Regions from separate parts of the Colwellia sp. BRX8-4 genome, predicted to be linked through region 2. Evidence: predicted binding sites of a transcription regulator. Region 2 holds the regulator's gene; each other region holds the start of a gene.
What was found. The regulator LexA, encoded in region 2, represses DNA repair genes until DNA is damaged. The targets are predictions, from matches to a motif close to TACTGTATNNNNATACAGTA.

Region 1: the regulator LexA is predicted to act here: its motif matches at 5,543-5,562, upstream of H4J56_RS13975 (LexA family transcriptional regulator).
Region 3: the regulator LexA is predicted to act here: its motif matches at 3,116-3,135, upstream of H4J56_RS12820 (DNA polymerase II).

The regions. Positions count from the first base shown of each region.
Region 1 is NZ_JACGVS010000016.1:70,081-78,322, reverse strand. It holds gene hflX (GTPase HflX) at 1-309, shown strand, start outside; gene H4J56_RS13990 (DUF342 domain-containing protein) at 480-2,153, opposite strand; gene H4J56_RS13985 (EAL and HDOD domain-containing protein) at 2,475-3,698, shown strand; gene H4J56_RS13980 (Y-family DNA polymerase) at 3,873-5,129, opposite strand; gene H4J56_RS13975 (LexA family transcriptional regulator) at 5,117-5,530, opposite strand; gene H4J56_RS13970 (PolC-type DNA polymerase III) at 5,682-6,296, shown strand; gene H4J56_RS13965 (endonuclease/exonuclease/phosphatase family protein) at 6,463-7,464, shown strand; gene H4J56_RS13960 (ice-binding family protein) at 7,528-8,242, opposite strand, start outside.
Region 2 is NZ_JACGVS010000001.1:139,447-147,688, reverse strand. It holds gene H4J56_RS00640 (ATP-binding protein) at 1-1,489, opposite strand, end outside; gene H4J56_RS00635 (DUF6942 family protein) at 1,610-2,140, opposite strand; gene H4J56_RS00630 (alpha/beta fold hydrolase) at 2,516-3,334, shown strand; gene lexA (transcriptional repressor LexA) at 3,411-4,046, shown strand; gene coxB (cytochrome c oxidase subunit II) at 4,612-6,168, shown strand; gene ctaD (cytochrome c oxidase subunit I) at 6,180-7,772, shown strand; gene H4J56_RS00610 (cytochrome c oxidase assembly protein) at 7,784-8,242, shown strand, end outside.
Region 3 is NZ_JACGVS010000014.1:65,231-73,472, forward strand. It holds gene H4J56_RS12815 (cystathionine beta-lyase) at 1-449, opposite strand, end outside; gene H4J56_RS12820 (DNA polymerase II) at 571-3,084, opposite strand; gene dinG (ATP-dependent DNA helicase DinG) at 3,225-5,342, shown strand; gene H4J56_RS12830 (pseudouridine synthase) at 5,346-5,990, shown strand; gene H4J56_RS12835 (NUDIX hydrolase) at 5,995-6,495, shown strand; gene mnmA (tRNA 2-thiouridine(34) synthase MnmA) at 6,559-7,710, shown strand; gene hflD (high frequency lysogenization protein HflD) at 7,745-8,242, shown strand, end outside.

The DNA.
Region 1 (8,242 bases), on a different contig from region 2:
AACAAATCTGATCAACTTAGTATTGAGCAACAACAAGCACTGATGGAAGAGTTTCCTGATGCTATGATCACCTCTACTCGAAATCCTCTTGATATCACTAAGCTGCATAAATATATTGTTAACGCAGCGCAGGACGATATGATTGAAGATGAGATTATTATTCCTTATACCGCTAAAGGTATCATAGGTGAAATTCGATCGAGCATGAGTGTTACCAAGGAAGACTATGAGTATAGTCACATTAAACTTACAGTACGCTCAAACGCGATTGATTTAGAGAGATTAAAAAAGCGCATGCAGAACTTATAAAGTGATGGCTGTGCTGTTCATTAATTTGAGCAATGTCTGTGGTGAACCCGGTGATTTATTGCTGAGTCATTAATGTTCTAGGATTATACATGGATAAATATTTAAAAATCTAAGGTTTCTCTAGTGAATCAGTATGGTGTTCGAAGGTTAATTCATTTAAGTTATTTCAATTAATTAACTATTGGCTCTATACTGATTTTATTTTCAAGCCACTTTATCTGTGTGGCTTCATGGTCACGCTTAAAAGCATAGTTTTTATTGGCGACTTCAATATTTACACCCGAAAGTATTGACTGATAAGCTGTTAGCTCAAAAATCGCTAAATGCTCATTGATATTATTCGCTTTTTCTAGCCATTCTTTATTGAGTTTACCTAACAAGTATAAGTGCTGCTTTAATGCATGGGTAATACGATTTATCTGTTTAGTATTTTCGTTATCTAGGTCGTTAGCCTTTCGTAATAATTTATATATTCTAGGTAAGCGCCTAATTATTTTATAGTTTGCTTCGTCTGCACTTATTCTTAATTCTTCGACAGTTTTGGGCCAATAATTGAAATTTAAATAGGTCATTGCGCCACAAGCTGAACCAAGAGTGCCTATATGAACGAAACCTCCTGCGAGTACATGGCTACCAAACAACTTTCCATCCGCTTTGTCATTAGCGATATTACCCACCCATAAATCACCTTCAACTGTAATGTGGCTATGAGAAATATATTGTGTAATGTTAATATCTTTTTTACAAAAAAAATCGACATATTGTGCAAACTGCGCGCTAATATCTCCATCTGCTTTGATCACTGTACTGTTTTTTAACTTATTTTTGTCTGATATTTGTCGACCAATAATGCCCAGTGCAATCGATATATTGCCGCCTGCAGAAATTGAAGCGGTTTCAACTAACCCACCAATGACGATGTCTTCAGTTGCGGATAATTGCATACCTTCACAAACATTGCCTTGCACATAAATAGAGCCATCAAAACGAATGTTTCCGGTGCCAACATCTATATTTTCAATTTCCAGTAACTTATGCACAGCGACACTATTATCTAAATACTTGGGCATACCATCAATAGCAGCAACAAGAATGTTGTTGTTTTCATCTAAAAAAGAAGAACCTTCAGACTCCTCTAAAAAACATGTTTCACCTGATACTGCATCTATAGCCGCTCCGGTTACATCAAAGCCTTTAACACCATCGGTTGGTGGTATTAGCTTAGCTAATTTTTTACCTGCTTTTACATGAATTAAATTACCTAATTCACGCATATCTACATTGCCATTTTCGAGCTTCTTAGGACACATAATTTGCTCTGCGGGGTTATCGACTAAATATTTTACGTAACCATCCTTTCCATTTCTGCTCATTTTACCTTTTGCTATTTCGGTAGATATACTTTTACCTCCTTGAAGTAACTGCCCCTCTTTTACAATATTGATGATGTTTTCTTTAATGATACCCTTGGTTATATTGTTTTCTTTTAATACATTAATAACATCAGTATTTTCAATGGTTTTACCACCATAAGCTGCGGTAAATTCTAATGTAGCTAACATATTTTCAGGCCCCAACGTGACCTTTAAATTCGCATCAACAGCATTTGCTATGATTGAACTTATACCTGTCGTCGTTTTTGATTCATCACTCTCATCACTTTTAGCCACTTCTGCTAGTAGTAACTCCATCGCCCCGTCAATCAGTAAAAAAGTAGAATATGTAGATAATTTGAATGTTGTTTGTAGTTTTTTTAAGTTAGCTTTTGGCTGTCCTTTAACAGGCGTGATGGTCATTAATAAATCTTTATCTTCGTTTTGAAGTGTTAATTTTATATCACACATATATTCTTCATTGATTTGTCTGCATTAATATCAACTTTATCATTTAAATTGAGGTTAATTGCTAATAAATAAGGTGTTTACGGCTACTGCTGTAATATTGTTTATTATTTGAATACTAATAAATTCAGCCTGTTCACTGAATTGACAAGATTAAAGTTTATCGACTCGTTTTAATCTTTCAATGCGTGTTTTTTAGTCTGCTGTCACTGTACACCTAACTAACCATACGTTGATAGGTTTTATTATGTTTTATAAGTATTTACATAGATTTTCTAGGAAAAGCAACTACTATTAAAGGACGAAATCTCATAGGTTTGATTAATGGAAATAGTATTAAACACTTTCATCGCAAGGCAAGCGATTTTAGATATAAATCTTAAAACTATCGGTTATGAATTACTCTTTAGAGACCGTTTAGAGAATGTATTTAATGGGGATTCTCCAGAAAAAGCAACCTCAAAAGTTATACTTCAAAACCATATATTGGGTGATTTAGCCGATGTTTGCCTTGGAAAATTGGCCTTTATTAATTTTGATGAGTTTACCTTATTACAAAAGTCGCCTTTGCTCTTTAACCCAAAAAATATCGTGGTTGAAATTATTGAAACAGTTAACATCTCTGATGAACTCGTTTTCAATGTTGCTCAACTTCATAAAAAGGGTTATGTCATTGCGTTGGATAATTATAATTTCGAAAGTAAATGGGAAGTGTTTTTTCCATATATCTCTATTATTAAAGTTGACATTGAACAGGTTACTTTCACTCAAATAGAAGGGCTGAAAAAACGCCTATTATCAACTAATAGTCGTATAAAAATAATTGCTGAACGCATTGAAACGAATCAGCAGTACCAACAATTTAAAGCGCTAGCTATAGACTATTATCAAGGCTACTTTTTTCACAAACCCGAGATAAAGTCCGGCACGTCTATATCTCCTCTAAAAATTAATTTAATTCAACTTTTTTTAGAAGCTTACAAACCACACTTAGACTTCAACCAACTGACTGAAATTATTAGCCGTGATGTAACGTTAGTTAGCGGTATATTAAAGTTGGTAAACAGTGCCGCAGAGTGTGGCAATATTGAAATTACCTCTATTAAGCAAGCTATTACCTATTTGGGAACAGATAAAATAAAGCCGTATGTTGCAATTATATCAATGTCAGCATTATCATCTGAAAGTTCACCAGAACTTTTTATCGAGTCTTTAGTACGCGCTAAAATGATGGAACTCATAACGAAAGAAAAATCATTCAGTCACCTTAATGAAAAAGCTTTTCTAACCGGAATATTGAGTAATTTAGATGCCATATTAAATTTACCCATGGCAGATATTGTAAAGAGTTTTCTTTTTTCATCAGATATCAAACTGGCGTTATCTGAGCAACAAGGTGAATTGTCAGAACTATTAACATTGGCTAAGCATTATGAAGTATCAACGAGTAAGCGTGTTACTCGTTGTATTGGCAGTAATAAAATTTCTGAAACTAGACTGTTAAATTGTTATTACGACGCATTAAAGTGGGGGATGAACATCTTTTAAGGTGGTAGCCCTTTGACATTTTATATCACTAGCAACTTTATCCTTAAATATTATGAGTTCAAGGTTACAGTGGCTAAACTTACGAATAACACTAACAACTAATTTTGAGAATGTCTTGCCAGTTACTCGTGGTTACCTTTGTGTTGTTGGCTTAAAAAGTGTTTTTTCATTTTTTTAGCAACTAATTTTGGGTATGTCTCGCCAGTTACTTGTGTACTGTGGACTTAAAAAGTGCCGTTTCATTTGCCAGGAGTCTGATTTTCCCTCTGCGCCCAAGGTCAATGTCCCCTTACCGTAACGACTATTAATACTATCAAGACAATTCATTAGTATTGGGTTTGAATGATCAGATAAAAATAAATCAGCTTGTTGATGTTGTCTGCTTTCCAAGGCGATTGCACCGACACCACAACGATAAAAATGCACACCGGGTATAAATATTTCAGCGAGTATTAAACTGACCGCTGTAGCAATATCACAACTATTATCTGTTGCTAAAGGAAAAGTATAAACCATTGTTTGTTTATAATAATTTTCATCATGGGGGGAGCTTGAAGCGAACACGAGCAGTTTTTTGATAAGTGAAGATTGACGCCTTACTTTTTTAGCGACTATCGTACTATGGGTAGTTAAGGCTGCTTGTAATGTATGTATATCTACAATACGTTGACCAAAACTACGTGTAGAGAATATTTCCCGTTTAGGTGCTTTTACATCATCCCAGCTTAAACAGCTAATCCCCTTTAATTCGTTAACCGTACGTTCAGTGATAACACTAAATTGCTTGCGCATAATTTTAGGGCACTGCATTGATAATTGATGAGCTGTGCTAATATTTTGCTGTTTTAGTCGCTGAGATATTTTATTACCAATACCCCAAACCTCATTTACCGCCATTTTTTCTAATATTTCTTTCGCACTTTGCGCGTTATCAATAATGGCAACACCCTGGTAACCGTCAAGTTTTTTAGCTGCATGATTTGCTGCTTTAGCTAAGGTTGATGTTGTGCCAAAGCCAACTCCCACCGGTAACCGGGTTTCTTTCCAAATAGCACGTCTTATTTCATGGCCGTATTGGTGCCAATCTTTAATAACGCCACTATAGTTTTTAAAATGTAAAAATGACTCATCAATTGAGTAAATATATTGGTCATCACAATACCTAGCAATAACATTCATCATTCTTTCACTTAAGTCAGCATATAGCTCGTAGTTGGAAGAGCGTACCACTACACCATGCTTATGTAGTAAGTCCTTTATCTGAAAATAGGGGGTGAATTTTGGAATACCCAGCCGTCGAGCAATAGGACAAACAGCACAAATGCAGCCGTCGTTATTCGTTAAAACAACAACGGGCTTGTTTCTTATGCTCGGGTCGAAGACTTTTTCTGCGCTGGCATAAAAAGATACTGCATCAACTAATGCATACATGCGGTTAATTCAGGAGCTTGATGATGGAGTCGAATAGAGCGAGTAACAATACCTTCTAATTGAAAGTCGTCTTCGGGCTTGATGCTAACTGGCGCAAAATCTTTAGACGCTGATAACAGCCGAGCTTGCTTTTTATCAATCAACTTACAGACAAAGCAGCCATTGTAATTTGCCACGATGACATCACCATTTCTGGCGGTGAGTGAGCGATCAACGATAAGTAAATCACCATCAAAAATGCCCACACCCTGCATGGACTCACCAGATGCTTGGCCAATAAATGTGGCATTAGGATGCCTAATAAGAAGTTTATCTAATGATAACCCCAGTTCTTTATATTCGGCTGCGGGTGATTCAAACCCTGAAATACCTGCTTCAATGTAAATAGGAATAACTTTCATTACTTAAATCTCACCTGTGTTTTTATACAGTATAGTTTCTAAGTTGATTATTGAACAGAATAATTTAACATTGCTTACGAGTAATGATTACTTTCATTTTGAAATATAGCCGTTAAAATCAGCGCTGCATAAATTTATAGGGTTAACTTAGATGCATGAAAATGCCAATTCGTTAGTGGTACTTGATTTTGAAACCACAGGACTATCACCCAATCAAGGTGATAGAGCGATAGAGATAGGTGCGGTTAGAATTGTAGACGGTAAGGTTACCGATAAATTTCAATCATTAATGAATCCTGGTTTTAGGATCAGTGGTTTTATTGAGCAATACACCGGAATATCTAATCAGATGCTTGCTAAGGTCGGCTCTTGTGGTGAAGTGATGGCACAATTTGCCGATTTTCTGGGTGACGATAATTTACTTGCCCATAATGCTTCCTTTGATCAAAAATTCTTGGACGCTGAGCTTAATAACATTAATCGAAAATACTTTGGGCAATTTATTTGTTCGTTACTTGTCTCTCGCAGAATCAATATAGACGCACCTAATCATAAATTAGGTACGCTTATTCGTTATAAAAATATTCCATCAGATGGGGCTTTTCATCGGGCGTTATTTGATGCTGAGATGACGGCAAAATTGTGGTTGTTGATGCTTGATGATATTGAAGAAAAAATTAACCACGAGTTTGTACCTTTTGCATTAATACAGAAGTTATCAAAGACAGCAAAAAGTGACGTAAGTAAGCTGTTAACTAAATGGTAATTTATCTTGTTGGTTTTTAATTTTTTATCTCAGGTATACTCACAGTTTAACGTTTATTAGAGTTAACATTATCGACTATCCAGATAAAAAAGCCCCAGAAGAAATAGATCCCATACTGCCTTCTATAGCTGTATCAAATTTACAGCTTAAAATAGCTACTTTTAATTTGTTTAATTATCTTGAGCCGCCCAATGCTTTCTATGAATTTGAACGAATTTATAGTGCTGAGCAGTGGCGTAAAAAGCAACATTGGATTGCTGAATATTTACGTGAATATCAACCTGATATTATTGGCTTCCAAGAAGTCTTTAGTCCTGAGTCTCTAGAGCAATTAGTTGCAGAGCAGGGCTATTGTTATTTTGCCGTGGTTGATGAACCACAAGTGATAGATGATTTTATTTATAAACGTCCTGTTGTTGCCATAGCATCTCGTTACCCTATTGTTGAAGTTACTGCGGTAAAAGCAAACACTGAGCTTGCACTATCATTAGGTTTAACTGATAAATTCTCTTTTAGCCGAAAAGTGTTAAGGGCAACAGTTGATGTGCCTCATATGGGTAACTGTGATTGTTATGTTGTGCACTTTAAATCTAAGCGCTCTATGATTGAAGTCGATGATAAAAATATAAGTCGTACACCAGAGCAAACCATTATTGAAAGCCTAAAAGCACAAGTGGCAGGTGGTTGGGGCTCAACGATACAACGTGGCAGTGAAGCGGCGTTATTAATGATTGAAATAATAGCGCGGCGTGAGACTACCGGTCAGCCAATGGTATTAATGGGCGACTTCAATAATACCTTAACTGATGGTGTGCTAAGTCATCTACTGACTAACACCCTACGCTTTGTTTCGGCCATTGACCGTGATGCCTATCTTGCTAAATATTGCTTGCAAGATGCTTGGGATTTATTTCAAGTTGCAGTGAAAAATGAAACTCATCAAGAGGAAAAAATACAGCGCACTCCGACACATTATTTTGGTGCGAGCAGCTCAGTACTTGATTATATATTATTATCATGTGATTTTGACGCTAGTTATCACGATAGTCTTTATCAGGTCAGTGCGTACGACACCTATGATCGACATTTAATTAATCCTATCTTTGAACGAGATGGCGAAAGTACCGATCACGGTATTGCCTTGGTTACACTAACGTTAAGATCATAAATTAGTCAAAGACCCAAATAAAAAAGGCTCCCAAAGGAGCCTTTTTTATTGGTGATACTGAATTTACGTTTTTTTACGTTGCGCTTTAATTGCCAAACCAAAAAGTGCTAGAGCGAATAACCACAGTGTTGCAGGCTCGGGAACTTGAGTGACGGCAATGCTATCTGCAGAAGCTCTGGACTCGCCATTGGTACAATCTTTTTTACCAATAACAGTATCAGCACCAAATTCAATAAAATTACTTGCTGAATAAGCGCCGCCACAATCATCGCCTATGCCCGCTATCATTGAATCAGCACCTGTTTGAACAAAACCTCTAGCAAAAATATAACCTCTAGCCTCAGCGCCGGCGCCGAGTTGTGTGTAACCTGCTGAGCCGGTTTTATCGCCAAGAACATTCCAGATAATAGTGCTGTTATCGGTAACATCTTTCAATATCACTGTTGAGTTTGCAGAGAAGGTCAGATAGTTGGCGATATTAAAAATCCAAGAGCCATCGATACCTTTACCATCAAGCGTTAAGGTTTTACCTATCGCGATGGTTAAATAATTTATTGTGCTGTAAATACCCGCTTCAAGTGTTTCGTCGTTGGTGCCAAAAGTGGTGGATACAAGTTCTGTTCCTGTACCCATGTCTTTTATATCTTGTTGCACAGACGTAATAAGCACTTCCTGACTATCAACGATGGTGGGCAGTGCAACCATTTTCAAAGAATTAGCAGTAAGCGCGCCAACGATTTCAACACTTGCACCAATAGTGGTGGTGGTTCCAGCATCA
Region 2 (8,242 bases):
AAATGCCATTAATAATTGTCAATGGCGTCCTAAACTCATGGGAAATGTTCGCAATAAACTTATCTTTTAAATCTAACATCTGCTTTTCAGCTAACTTTCGTGAAGTTAAATTAATAAAGGTAATAACAATAAGGGGTTGTTCTTCGCGATCTGCCCACTGCAATTCAACCTGAACTGGGAATTCAGTACCATCGGCACGTCGAGCAGCACACTCTACTGAAATACCGATATCTTTACGTTGTAAGGCGTATACATTACTTTTGAAGCCAAAAAAGTAATGCATAGTGTCTTCTGCAGAAAAAAGTGCGCTGACATTCGTGCCTTTCAATTCATGTTCTAAACTTTGGAACAATTGAACTGCGGCAGGGTTTGACGATAATATTTCCCCGCCCGTTGATGTCGTCAAAATAGCATTATTAGATGCTCGGACAATGGCTTTGTCTTCACTATTAAGAATTGAGCTGAGTAATTTATGGTTGGTCTGTATTAACTCTTTTTGTTCTTGTTGCTGAGTGAAAGCGTTTTCCTTGAATTCGAGCGTGTTTTTTCTTTTATTGTAAGCAATCAGAATGACTAAAATAAAAGCAATAACGCCCCAAATACCAATAACAAAAGACTGCCAGAAAGAATTTGTAATGTAGTGTGCCCCAACTTCTAAACCAACGATATGAATGCTAAAAATAATACTCACCAGCAATAAAATGTAAAATTCGGGAAAGGTATCTTTTGAAATAGGTTTGGTCGGTCTTTGAATGTTTAATGATGCACTTGCGGCAAAAATAAGACCACAGTATGGGATTAACGCTATTAAGCTGTTCGTATAATTGTCTTTATAAAGGGCTTGCTCTTGAAGAAGAAAATAACTATTAGTGTTATCAACTAACAAAGCTAATGAGGCAATGGCTAATGGCCAATAAATAGCGCGCCAAAACTTTTCACGACAAAAAATAACACAGCTGATTAGTCTAATAAAAATGAGGCCAGAAATAGTGATATGAAATAATAATGACGGTAATAACCTGTGATCTAACGCTTTTGAAAACTCTTCTGGCAGCAGTACGAAATAACAAAAACAGGTGACTGTAAAAAATAGTGCTGGCACTCGACCCGCAATGTATTTATTGAGTGGCGTTTCGCTGAGATGCGGGTTGGTTTCTATGGCCAGTAAGATAAAAAAGTAACTGAACAAAGAGAAAAAATCTTGCAGGATCGGGGGGGTGTTTATGTAGTTACCTGCGAAGATAACACCCGAAATAAGATCAATGATAATAGCGAGAGAGAAAAACTGCCAGAACAATTTTAATGAACGTGATCTGGTCTGTAAATAGCTATGAACAACAAAGAATACTGCGGTAGCCTGTAATAATATAGTAGGAAGTGATAGCAAAAAAGCAGAGGAAATATCAAGCGTGCTGGTGATCGTTGCATAGGGTAATAAGGTTAAAATTATTGTAATAAATAAAAGTGTTTTTTTATTAAAATATAGCAATGATGTGATCCAATATTAAAGTGACGTTTAGTATGTTGCCTAATCATGAGGCTAATTATTTTCTCCTTTAATAAATATAGTATACATTAATTTAACACTATATAAATGAATGAAAAGCTTTCACTGGCTATTTATATCGTTGAGTAAAAAGGCTAATTTTTCAATATTAGCATTCGACAATTGCCGATAATCAAAATAGGGACACACAATTAAATTTTTAGCTTTATCAATAGCAAATTGCTCATCTAGCCAAGTGAAATTAGCGTTTAGTTGATTTGTCGCTAACAAATTTTTGGCGTAGGTTTTTCCACAAATAATATGCAGAGTTTGCTTAGTGGTTGATAACTGAGGCGGAGAAAATAATAAAGCCGTTTGAGAGCCTTGCTGCAGCAAAAATCGCTCTCGATATTTTTGCCAAGTTGGCGCAAGTGTTGAGTAAGCGAATTTTTCTTTATCGAGTGCGTAAAGCAGCTTCGCATAAACATTGAAAACTTTCCGCCAACCATTGCCACAAGCTTGATTAACCATCTCTATTTCGCCCAAGGTTAGCGGCGATAGACAAGATAATTGCTGATATTCAAGCATACTCGGTTTATTGCCAATATAAACGGCGACGCTAAAGTTTGAGCAACCTAAACCAATAACATTCAATGGTACTTAACTCATTTTACGTGGGGGGTATGTTGAATTGTAAATTTATAATCGAGACAAGTAAAACGTCCTTAAAATTTTTTTGCTTGAATGTATGTAGTTACTGGTAAAGTTAGATCGATTGAAGATTATCAATGTCTAACAGATAACTAATATAAAATGTTAATATCGTATAGCTTTCTATGGCTATTTAAAGGTCCACGCGAGAAGTTTATCGAAAAAAATGACATTACAAGGGTAATGGTTTCAAATTTTGTTGGAGAAAACTGTTTTATATTTTATATTTGTGGCAGCTAAAAATATATTGCTTAGCTGCTGTTTAACATGACTACAGTATCAATAATGAATTCTAAAAAAAAATGATGGAGCGCAGCTATGAATGAAAAAATTGCAGCACTTAAGTCAGACCTAGCGCTACTTAAAGAACAATTTAGTAAAAAAATTACTGATGCAGAAACTCGTTTAAAAAATATGATTGAACAAGAAAGCTTAGATACTTCGGTTGAACGTGGCTATAAAATTCAAGCTTCTTTTGAAGAGCCAGCAGATTCTTTAGCTAATGGTGAATGTGTAATTTTACTGCATGGGCTTGCACGTTCGGCTAACTCCATGAAAGCTATTGAAAAACGATTGTTAGCAGAAGGATATTTTGTGATAAATATCAACTACCCTTCTAGAGATTATTCGATAGAAGAGTTGGCTGAAAAAGTGATTTCTAAAGCGCTATTAATTTGTGAAAATCGCCAAGTTAACTTTGTTACCCATTCAATGGGCGGTATATTAGTTCGCCAATATTTAAGTATGCATAAAATACCTAATTTACATAAAGTCGTGATGCTAGGTCCACCAAACAAAGGCAGTGAAGTTGTTGATAAACTAAAAAATACACCTGGTTTTAGTTTCATCAATGGTGATGCGGGTATGCAATTAGGTACCGGCGAATTCAGTGTCCCTAGTAACCTTGGCAATGCTAATTTTGATTTGGGTGTTATTGCCGGTAATCAAAGTATTAATTGGATATTATCAACACTTATTCCTGATAAAGATGATGGTAAAGTTTCGGTTGCTAGTACCAAACTTGATGGTATGAATGATCACATTGAAATGGAAACGACCCATCCATTTATGATGAAAAACGAAAAAGTTATCGAACAAGTTATCCATTATTTAAAATCAGGGAGTTTTCAAAAATAATTCGACTAGAAAACTTGCCTTTACTAACGACCTGTATATACTCACAGTAACAACTGTGTAAATTTACAGGCTCCCTATGCTAAATGAAATCAGCGAATTACGCCCTCTAACGAACCGACAACAACAAGTTTTTGATCTGATCAAAGACAAAATAAGCGATACGGGCATGCCACCAACGCGTGCTGAAATAGCCAAGTTTTTTGGCTTTAAATCAGCAAATGCAGCAGAGGAACATTTAAAAGCTTTGGCTAAAAAAGGCTATATAGAAATGTTGCCAGGTACTTCTCGCGGCATTCGTTTGACTGAGAAGTTAATGGAAGAAGCCGGTTTACCTTTAATCGGCAGAGTGGCTGCAGGTGAACCTATTTTAGCTGCAGAGCATGTTGAAGATCATTACAAAGTTGATGGTAATTTGTTCCACCCAGCTGCTGATTACTTATTGAGAGTTAATGGCGAAAGCATGAAAAATATCGGCATACTTGATGGTGACTTGTTAGCGGTTCATCAAACGACCGATGTACAGAATGGCCAAGTAATTGTTGCTCGTGTCGAAGAAAATGTTACGGTTAAACGTTATAAACGAGAAGGTAACATCGTTTACTTACATGCTGAAAATGATGACTTCTCTCCTATAAAAGTCGATTTGTCTGATCAAGAGTTTAATATTGAAGGGTTGGCTGTTGGCGTTATTCGCTCGGCAGACTGGATGTAATTAAGTTAACCTATCCAATAAACTTGGTGGTAACTAAGCCAATTTATCTAACAAATATAGTATTAAATATGTAAAACTGCTCCGCAAACTTTAGTGTATAAAATAGGCTAAAGTTTGCTTTTCTAACCTTTCGTATTCTTTTCATGCAAACCTTTCTCTTTACTAAGAATAATTTTCACTCTAAAGCCCATTCAAACAACTTTATCTTTCTCTGATTAAAAAACAACCAAGATCAATTTTTACAATACGCGTATTTATACTCAGCTGTTTATTTTTAATACTACGGCTACAGCCCTTTGTTATTAGGCCTTTGCCTGTATTAGAGTTGATACTCTATTGTTTTTATTGGTTTTTATTTTAAAATAGCTCGATTTTTAAATTGACCCAGATCAACTTTTAAGTAATTCTAGTTTGGAATGTGTACAAATATAAATATAAGGCGATGTTGTCGACGCTAACTGGTTGATAACAAAATCGCTAAGAAAATAATAAAAATCCGTACTAAAGGATGTGTTTTGTCCTAGGTATCAAGTTTTAAACTTTTATAGGGTGAAGGAGATGTCGTGTGAAAAGACGTAACCTAGGTTGGCTGTTGTTGGGGAGTGTTCTTTCCAGTTCAGCTTGGGCAGATATGCAATTAAATCTGACCAAGGGTGTAACAGAAGTAAGTAGAGATGTTTACGATCTACATATGCTCGCAATGTATATATGTGTAGCAATTGGTGTGGTCGTTTTTGGTGCTATGTTTTGGTCAATGGTTTTCCATCGAAAATCCAAAGGGGCTAAATCAGCAGATTTTCATGAAAGTACAAAAGTAGAAATCCTCTGGACAGCAATTCCCATTGTCATTCTTATCGCTATGGCTGTACCAGCAACAAAAACACTGATTGAAATGGAAAATAACGACGATTCTGACGTTACCATTCAAGTTACCGCCTCTCAGTGGAAATGGCATTACAAATATTTTGATCAAGATATTGAGTTCTACTCCGTTTTATCGACGCCAAGATCACAGTATGAAACACAAGAAGGTAAACACCTTAATGTTGATGCTGGCGATAAAGTCAAAGGTGAAAATTACCTACTCGAAGTTGATAAACACCTTGTCATTCCAGTTAATAAAAAAGTACGATTTTTAATCACTTCTGACGACGTTATTCATGCTTGGTGGGTACCTGCTTTTGCTGTAAAGCAAGATGCTAACCCAGGATTTATTAATGAAGCATGGACAAAAGTTGACAAGCCTGGGATATACCGAGGTCAGTGTGCTGAACTTTGTGGCAAAGACCATGGTTTTATGCCAATTGTTGTCGAAGTAAAGTCTGAAGCAGACTATGCAAAATGGCTTGATGAACAACACCAACTCAACGCTCAAGCCGCTGCTGCTGAGAAAGCATCTCTTAACGCTTCCGCATCAATGGATGAATTGATGACCTTGGGTGAAACTACCTATATTGCCCACTGTGCTGCCTGTCATCAAGTTTCTGGTGCTGGTCTACCTCCTGCATTTCCTGCACTTAAAGGAAGTCCAGTTGCTACGGGTAGTATTGCCGAGCATATTGATATTGTACTCAATGGTAAAGCGGGTACAGGTATGCAAGCTTATGGTAAGCAGTTAAGTATGAAGCAAATTGCTGCAGTTGTGACCTACGAGCGTAATGCTTGGGGTAACAATACCGGTGATGCCGTACAAGCCGCTGATGTTAAAGGTGCTGCTAAGGGATCAGGCAATGACACAGAAACACCGGTAGCAGTTGCTGAAATGGTTGCTGAAGAAGCCCCAGTAGAAGATCTAACTAAAGTGTACAGCGAAGATGAACTGATGGTTATGGGTGAGCAAGTTTACATGAAAGCTTGTGCTGCTTGTCATCAAGTTTCTGGTGCGGGTTTACCTCCGGCATTTCCAGCACTAAAAGGTAGTGCAATTGCACTGGGTGATATTGCTGTGCATATAGATATGGTTATTAATGGCAGTAAGAAAAACCCTGCTATGGCTGCTTTTGGTAGTCAGTTAACTAAAACCGAAATAGCGGCAGTTGTTACTTATGAGCGTAATGCTTGGGGCAATAACACCGGTGATTTAGTACAACCTGCAGCTGTTGATGCTGCTAGTGCGAAGTAGGAGGATATAAAATGACTACAGACGTTATAGAACAAGAATCGCACGACGATCATCATGATGACCATAAAATGAAAGGCATCAAACGTTGGTTGTACACGACAAACCATAAAGATATAGGTACGTTATATCTATGGTTTGCTTTTATTATGCTATTAACCGGCGGCGCTTTAGCCATGGTTATTCGAGCCGAGTTATTCCAACCCGGTTTACAAATAGTGGAGCCTGATTTTTTCAATCAGCTAACAACCGTACATGGTTTGATCATGGTATTTGGTGCAATTATGCCGGCCTTTACCGGGTTTGCTAACTGGATGATACCTATGATGATTGGTGCTCCAGATATGGCCTTACCACGTATGAATAACTGGAGCTTCTGGATTCTACCTTTTGCTTTTGGGATTCTTTTGTCTACATTCTTTATGGAGTCAGGTGCGCCTAACTTTGGTTGGACATTCTACGCACCACTTTCTACAACCTATTCAAATGGTAGTACGGCATTTTTTGTTTTTGCTGTTCATATTATGGGTATCTCATCAATAATGGGCGCAATTAATATTGTTGTTACTATTATGAATATGCGTGCGCCTGGTATGACTTACATGAAAATGCCATTGTTTGTTTGGACATTTTTTATTACCGCCTACTTATTGATTGCGGTGATGCCCGTGCTCGCAGGTGTGGTAACTATGTTGTTAACCGACACTTATTTTGGTACGAGTTTCTTTGATGCCGCTGGTGGCGGTGATCCGGTATTGTTCCAGCATCTTTTCTGGTTCTTCGGGCATCCTGAAGTTTATATCATGATTTTACCTGCTTTTGGTATTGTTTCGACAATTATCCCAGCGTTTGCTCGTAAGAAGTTATTTGGCTACAGCTCAATGGTTTATGCAACGGCATCGATTGCTGTGTTGTCATTTATTGTTTGGGCGCATCACATGTTCACGACAGGTATGCCGTTATTTGGTGAACTGTTCTTCATGTATTGCACCATGTTAATTGCCGTACCTACGGGTGTTAAAGTGTTCAACTGGGTCGCAACTATGTGGCGTGGTTCAATGAGCTTTGAAACGCCGATGTTATTTTCTATCGCGTTTGTCATCTTATTTACTATAGGCGGATTCTCTGGTTTGATGTTGGCATTAACACCTGTTGATTTCCAATACCATGATACCTACTTTGTTGTTGCTCATTTTCATTATGTATTAGTTACCGGTTCATTATTCTCGATTTATGCTGGTGCATACTTCTGGTTGCCAAAATGGACAGGTCATATGTATAACGAGTCGTTAGCTAAATGGCATTTTTGGTGTTCATTGATTTCAGTTAATTTACTATTCTTCCCTATGCACTTTTTAGGATTAGCGGGCATGCCTCGTCGTATTCCAGATTATGCGTTGCAGTTTGCTGATTTCAACAAGTGGGTCAGTATTGGTGGTTTTGCCTTTGGTCTTTCGCAACTAATATTCTTAGCGGTAGTCATTAAGTGTATTAGAGGTGGAGAGAAAGCATCGGCTAAACCTTGGGATGGCGCTGAAGGTTTAGAGTGGACTGTTGCAAGTCCTGCTCCGTACCATACATTTTCAACACCACCAAAAATTGATTAAGTTAATAAAATATGAATAAAGGTGACGAATTGCAAAATTCAAATAACAAAGATAGCACTGCTATAACGAAAAACAATCAAGTGATAAAAAAGCTGGTTATGATTGTTTTTGGTATGTTTGGTTTTGGTTTTGCACTTGTCCCTTTATATGATGTGTTTTGTGATATTACTGGTTTGAATGGAAAAACGTCAACCACTGCCGCCGCTGTCTATAATGTTGAGCAGATTGACACAAAAAGGATTGTTACGGTGCAGTTTATTAGTCGAACCGCCCAAGGTATACCTTGGCAGTTTGAACCTATGGTCCGTGAAATAAAAGTTCATCCCGGTGAAATGAAACTTGTTAAATTTTATGCAAAAAATGAATCCACCCGCGATATTATTGGCCAAGCAGTTCCGTCAGTATCGCCCGGTTTAGCGGCAGCGTATTTTCAAAAAATTGAATGTTTTTGTTTTACGCAGCAACCGCTA
Region 3 (8,242 bases), on a different contig from region 2:
AAGAAAATAAGTCGGGTGTTTTCTTTAATAAGTCCGGCTATATCTCGGCCAATAGTTGGATCGTAATAAGTCGTTTCAACGCCAATATTGACCAATATTTTATCGCAAAAATCACGCGTGGGTTCATAAGCCGTATCGACCATAAGGATATGGTCACCGGTTTTAACAAACGAAAGAATAGCATTAGTGATCGCCGCAGTACCCGATGGATAAATGGCACAACCAGCGCCGCCTTCGAGATCAGTCATAGCATCGGCGAAAGCAAAAGCCGTTGAGGTGCCTCTTCTGCCATAGAAAAGTACTTGATTACCACGATTTGCTGTTGCGTGATTCATTTCTTTAACCGTATTAAAAACAACGGTTGATGCACGTTCTACTGGGGGATTAACAACGCCACGTGTCCATTTTGATTTTCGTCCTGCATTGACTATTTTGGTATCGTTGATCATGATCTTTCATCCTAAAACATAAAATTCATTTAGCCATCTAAATAGCTAACTCAATAAAGTCACCTTATGATCTTTCCAAGCATGATGCACGATTTATTTATATTAATTAAAACAGCAGAGGCTATTGAAACAAGTTCATTTGATCACTGGTTAATTTTTCGAAACTACTCCCGACAAAAGGTAAAATAGCATCAGCAACGGTCGCTAATTGCCGATCGATATAAAACTGGTAATCGAGTGGCGCGTTAACATAACCTTTTGCTTGCGGTCCAGAAGTCGTGATCAGGTACTCTATCCAACCACGTTGCTGATATTTTAGCGGTTGCTTATTTATCTTGTTTATATCATCGGCTAAACGTGCCGCTTTAACATGTGGAGGCACGTTTTTAATGTAATGATCTAACTGCCTACGAATGCGTTTACGATACACCAGTAAATGATCTAATTGCCCTGCTGATGTTTGAGTAACAATATTGCGTACATAGTCAGCAAAAGGTTCGCCATTAAATATTTTTAAATACAACTCTCGTTGAAAAGTTTTAGCCAGTTCAGTCCAATCGGTACGGACGCTTTCTAAGCCTTTAAAAATCAATTCTGATGAGCCATTTTTTTCTACAATGCCAGCATAACGCTTCTTAGTACCGACATCTTGCCCTCTGATGGTTGGCATCAAAAATTGGCTAAAATGTGTTTCAAATTCAATTTCAAGTTGGCTTTCTATCGCAAATTCTTTTTTAAGCGTTGCTTGCCACCTAAGATTAATTTTATCTTGTAAGGTTTTACCCAGCTTTTGACATTGCTGGTGACTAAAATCATCGTCAACACTAACAAAAATAGAATCGGTATCACCATAAATAACTTGATAACCATCATCTTCTAGCCACATTTTAGTGGTGATTAATAATTCATGGCTTCGTTTAGTGATTGAGCCCGATAAACGTGGATCAAAAAATCGACATCCCGTAGAGCCTAAGACCCCATAAAACGAATTCATAATAATTTTTATCGCTTGCGACAATGCCGCATTTTTATCTTTTTTAGCAATATCACGCTCTAACCACAGCTCATTAATAATTTCAGGTAAAAAATGCTTATCTCTAGAGAAATAAGCACCATCAAAACCTTTGATACTAGTCTCTGGTGATTGTAAACCTTCAATTAGGCCCATAGGATCAATATTAAAACTTCGAATAATAGAGGGGTAAAGACTTTTAAAATCAAGTACTAAAACATTTTTATATAAACCCGGAATAGAGTCCATCACATAACCACCAGGAGAAATTAGCCCTTGCAAGCCATCGCCCATATTGGGCGCAATATAACCACTACGGTGTAATTTAGGTAAATATAAATTGGTAAACGCTGCCACAGAGCCGCCAATACGGTCTATAGATAAACCAGTTAGTTTGGCGCGCAAACGCGTGAATTCTAGTAATAGAGATTGTTCAAAGATCAGGGTAACTAAATGGCAATCTTCAAGGTTATAAGCGGCTAAAGCTAGCTTGTCATTGGTAAAGTTGTCGTTAATCTCTTGCATTCTATTGTCAACATCATCAACTTTTTTCCCTTTACCTAATAAGGCATTGGCAACAAAATCAAGCGAAAAACTTGGAAAGTTATAAGTCGCGTTTTTTAGTAAATCAATACCATCAAGGACCACTCTGCCAGCGACATCAATAAATTTTTGCTCATTTTGACTACCACCTGCCGAACGTGTTCGCCAGCGAGGTGACTTGTCATTGCGGCCGATATTAAAAGGGATGTTATAAATATCACAGCGTTTTTGTAGCAAATTAAAATCAAAGTTAATCACGTTCCAACCAATAAAAATGTCGGGGTCGTGGATTTTTATCCAAGCGATCAGCTCAGCTAGCAGCGCTTGTTCATTGTCAAGCCAAACGATGTGCTCTGCGATTTCTGTCGCCTCAGCGTCGGATAACTTGGACTGCGTTATTTTTGCTAAAAACTTGTTTTGATCACCGATCATCAAAACACATTTTATCGGCTTACCATCAGACATTTTATGAGAATGTAAACCAATAGAATAAAGCTCCCCTGCCATTGAACACTCAATATCGAGTGATACCATAGTTAAAGCAATATCATCAAGTAACTGAGTCTTATCCGTTGCTCGGCATTTGTCACTATAAAAGGTAGCAAAGTTAGTCTGTGAAAACTGTTTGGCAGATTCGGTTACCGATGAAGCTGTTAACCGAGGGATAAATTCAATACCAGCGGTAATAAAGCGCTCCATTAAAAAGCGTTCATCGGGGCGAAAATCGTCTTCATAGCATTTTATTTGGGCTTGTTTTAAAACATCGCGTGCGCGATAGAATTCACGCATCGTTGAAAAATAAAAGCCACTGACGAGTTGTTGATTAAAGGTTTTAAGCGCAAGCGGGGTAACTTTAGCCGTTACTATTCGCTGCTCCGACAGGAGACTTTGCGCGTGTACTTGCTGCGTTTGTTCAACAAAAAATAATGCCTGTTGATTTTGCACAATAACATTAACAGCACCTTGAAGGGTTTTAACCCATAAAGACAATTCGATACCTTGTTTGGTATCATAGGCTTGACGGGTTAATAAAAAGCCATAATTCAAGCTAGGCGTTAATTTTTCTACAGTTAATGACATTAATTATTTTAATTCGTTGCGGATAACGATAAACTGTTAATATATACAGCAGTATATACTCATCCTATTTGAAGATACAGGATTCAGCCTATTTAACTGGAATGAGTATATAACCTAATGAACCCTAAATGGCTAACAGCATGCTAAGCGATAAAATTAAAGTAGCAATTCGCACATCGTATAAAACCATTGGTGAAAATTTAGAAAACTTTCACCCAAGAAAACAGCAAACTTTTTTGATTGCCGAAATAGCTAAAACTCTTGCGGGAGAATACGATAAAGCGCGAAAAATTATTATCATAGAAGCCGGCACCGGTACGGGTAAATCCTTGGCTTATTCATTAGGCGCTATTCCGTTAGCGATGTCACGTCAAAAAAAGGTCTGTATTTCTACTGCAACAGTTGCGCTACAAGAACAATTAGTGGATAAAGATTTACCCTTCTTAAAGAAACATTCAGGCTTAGATTTTAATTTCACCTTAGTCAAAGGTCGCCAGCGCTATGTTTGTCGGCAAAAATTAGCCCTGGCTGTGAGTCAAGACGATTCACCTCAGGCCGGTTTCACCTTTGCGCAAAAACCTAATGCCATGGATATAAAGTTATTACATCATTTACATAAAGCGTTAACGGATAATAAATGGCAAGGCGATCTAGATTCTTGGGCTGACCCTATCCCTCATCATTTATGGCAACAAATTCAATGTGACAAACACAGTTGTTTAAAACATTTAGCCGATCACACCCATTGCCCTTTTCATAAAGCTCGAGAAACCATGGAGTCTGCCGATGTGTTGGTCATTAACCATAGTTTATTACTGGCTGATTTAGAGCTTGGTGGAGGTGTTATTTTACCCTCGCCAGAAGACACTTTTTACATTATTGACGAAGCACATCATCTGCCTAAAGTAACCCGTGATCATTCAAGTGCGAATGTTGCCATTAAAGGTGCTATTGATTGGCTAACTAAGTTAAAAGAAACCGGCGATAAAATGGCAAAATTAATAAAGTCGACTTCGGCCATTTCACCCTCGTTAAAGTTAGGGGACGATTGCCAAGATTTATTAATGGAAATGCAAAAAGTAGCGAGCTTTATCGAAAACAATCAGGCGTTATATTTCAATGAAAAAGCTAAAGAAAATAGCCGTTTCTCTCGTGATGACGAGGCGGCATTATATCGTTTTGAAAACGGAATCGTTCCACCGAACTTAAAAAACTCAGCTAAAGATTTAGCAGAGCTCAGTAAAAAATGTTTAGGACATTGCAATAAGCTATATAATTTATTGATGGAGTCAGTGAAAGACGGGGAGTGTAAAATGTTTGTTGCCGAGCCCTTACTTGCAGAAGCTGGTTTTATGATCCAACGGTTAGAAAATTTCAACTCACTATGGAAAATGTATGCCAAAACAGACAGTGAGAAAGGCGCTCCAATGGCAAGGTGGTTCGAAAAACTGACAGGGAAACGTAGTGACTTTTTAGTGTCGGCTTCCCCTATTGAAGTGGGCTTTACCCTTGAAGATATTCTCTGGTCAAAATGTGAAGGGGCGGTATTATGTTCAGCCACTATTTTAGCATTGAATTCGTTTGAGCATTTTCGACGCCAGGTCGGTTTACAAACGAATGATGGCACCCAATATCAAAAAGTCGACTCACCGTTTGATTATCAAAACAATGCGCAACTTGTTATCGCTAAAATGAAAAATGAGCCAAGTAGCCCTCAGTTCACTGATGAATTAATTAATGAGTTACCGGTGTTAATTAAGCAAGAAAAAGCCTGTTTAGTGCTATTTTCTTCGTATTGGCAAATGGAACAAGTAGCTAAATCCTTACGAGAGCAGCACAAAATGGAGATTCTAGTTCAGGGTGAGCAGTCACGTCAGCATATTATTGAGGCCCATAGAAAACGCTGTGATGAAGATAAAACCAGTATAATTTTTGGCACACAAAGTTTTTCTGAGGGTTTAGATTTACCCGGTAAATATTTAACTAATTTGATTATTACCAAATTACCCTTCTCTGTGCCAACATCACCCGTTGAAGAAGCACAAGCTGAATACATTACCGCTAAAGGCGGTAATCCTTTTATGTCGATTTCAGTGCCAGAAACATCCAAAAAACTGATTCAAGCGACAGGACGATTACTGCGAAATGAGAAAGATACCGGTATCATTACTTTAATGGATAAACGTTTAGTGACCAAGCGCTATGGTAAGCAATTACTTGATTCTTTACCGCCCTATCAAATTATTTCAAAAGGATAAGCTTTGACTAACCTCACTAACCGTACAAAAGCGTCAAACTCAACTAATCGTCGATTATCAAAGAGTCGCGCATTAAAAGATGTTAAGCCTCGCCCTTCCCCAGCAGATCGAGTGTTAGTACTTTTCAATAAACCCTTTGATGTACTGTCACAATTTACTGACGATCAGCAGCGTAAAACCTTAAAAGATTTTATTCCGGTTAAAGACGTTTATGCGGCTGGGCGTTTAGACCGCGACAGTGAAGGCTTATTGTTGCTGACCAATGACGGGAAATTGCAGCACAAACTGGCTAACCCAACCGAAAAAACTGAAAAAACCTATTGGGCACAAGTCGAGGGTGTACCACAGGAAGCTGATTTACAAAAACTTCGAAAGGGTGTGGAACTAAAAGATGGCCAAACGTTACCAGCAAAAGTAAAAGTGATCAATGAACCAGACCTTTGGCCTCGTAACCCGCCAATACGCGAGCGAGCGAATATTCCCACGACATGGCTCAGTATCGCGATTACCGAAGGAAAGAACCGGCAGGTCCGCAGAATGACCGCGGCTATTAATTTTCCAACGCTACGACTTATCCGTTACAGCATTGGTCAATACAGCCTTGACGGTATCGAAAATGGCCATTACCAACAACTTAAAAGTGAATAAGAATATGACACTAGCAGTTAACATTGCCGGTAATGACCATGGCGAAGATCAATTTAAGCCCAATGCTACCGTGGCAGCTATTATTGTTCATCAAAATAAGTTTTTATTGGTTGAAGAAATTGAAAAAGGTAAAAAAGTCTTTAACCAACCTGCTGGACATTTAGAGGCGAATGAGAACTTAATTAGTGCCATTGAACGAGAAGTTCTTGAAGAAACAGGCTTAACACTTTCGCCGAATTACGTTTCAGGTATTTATTATTTTTATCGCCCGGATATCAATCTTTATTACCTTCGATTTTGTTTTGTTATCGAACTTGATGAATTTCTACAAAGTATCCCTCAAGATAATGAGATTATTGCCACCCATTGGCTGTCATTTGATGAAATAAAAGCAAAATCTGCACAATTACGCAGCACGCTGGTCTTGGAATGTATTGAGGATTACTTAGCTGTTTTGAAAAATGGAAAAAAAATATCATTATCTTCATTAAAATCCAATCTTTAATCTATGCCCCTAAATCCTGACATGCTATAATTTTTCGCCTTTTTCTCTAGATTTGTAGTTTTAATGTCATCACAAGTATCATCGAGCGCTGAAAACCAAAACACCGCGCCTATAAGTAAAGCACCACACGACACCAAAGTAATTGTTGGTATGTCTGGCGGTGTTGACTCCTCTGTTTCTGCACACTTATTGATTGAACAAGGTTATCAAGTTGAAGGCCTGTTCATGAAAAATTGGGAAGAAGACGATACCGATGAATACTGTGCAGCGGCACAAGACCTCGAAGATGCACAACTTGTTTGTGACAAACTCGGTATAAAGTTACACACCATTAATTTCGCAACAGAATACTGGGATAATGTTTTTGAGTATTTCTTAGCTGAATATAAAGCAGGTCGCACGCCGAACCCTGATATTATGTGTAACAAAGAAATCAAATTTAAGGCCTTCTTAGAGTTTGCTTGTGAAGACTTAGATGCCGACTATATTGCCACCGGACACTATGTTCAGCGTGAGTTTATTGATGGTCAGTGGGCTATGTTACGCGGCTTAGACAGTAATAAAGATCAAAGTTACTTTTTATATACGCTAAGCGATGAGCAAGTGGGACGGACATTATTCCCTGTGGGTAATATCGAAAAGCCTGCAGTACGCGCCATTGCCGAACAGGCTGACTTAATTACTCATAATAAAAAAGACAGCACGGGTATTTGTTTTATTGGTGAGCGTAAATTCAAAGATTTTTTAGGTCAATATTTACCCGCGCAGCCAGGAAAAATTGAATCCGCTGAAGGCGATGTCATTGGTGAGCACGACGGTTTAATGTACCACACGCTAGGTCAGCGCAAAGGCCTTCGCATAGGCGGTTTAGCTAATGCCGGAGAAGAGCCTTGGTACGTTGTTGAAAAAGATTTATTGCGCAATGTTTTAATTGTTGGTCAAGGTCATAACCACCCTCGTCTATTTTCTAAAGGTTTAATCGGTAATCAATTACATTTAGTGAACCGCAAACCTCTTGATACGCCAATAAAATGTACCGTTAAAACCCGCTATCGCCAAGATGATGTCCCTTGTCATCTATCTCCGATGAGCGATGGTGAATATTTAGTCATGTTTGATGAAGCACAAAGTTCAGTAACACCGGGACAATCTGTAGTTTTTTATCAAGATAATATTTGTCTTGGCGGCGGTATCATCAACACACTTATCCGTTAAGTTATAACGAAAATTAGTTGAGCAGTTAATAGTTATGAACAGTATAAATGAACAAACCCTAACACTTGCCGCGGTTTGTCAAGTCGCTTATTGGGTACAAAAAATATCTCGTAGTGGGCAAATAGACGAAGACGAACTCGCCTTATTACTTAATAGTGTCATGATCACATCGCCTAAAAACACCATGGAAGTTTACGGTGGTGAAATGAGTCATTTAAAAATAGGATTAACAACACTAGTTAACCATTTAGGCAATAAATCAACTAACAAAGATCCTGAGATCACCCGTTATGTGGTGAGCTTACTGGGTTTAGAGCGTCGTTTAAGTAAATATAGCGATAAAATGAATGCGCTCGGTGAACGAATTAGCCAAAGCCAACGTCAATTAGTACATTATGGCATTACCAGTGAAACACTCGTTTCGAGCTTAGCGTCAATTTATAGCGATTTGATCAGCCCGCTCGGAACACCTATCCAGGTAGCAGGCGAACCCGCTATATTAAAGCAATCAGTCAATCAACATAAGATACGT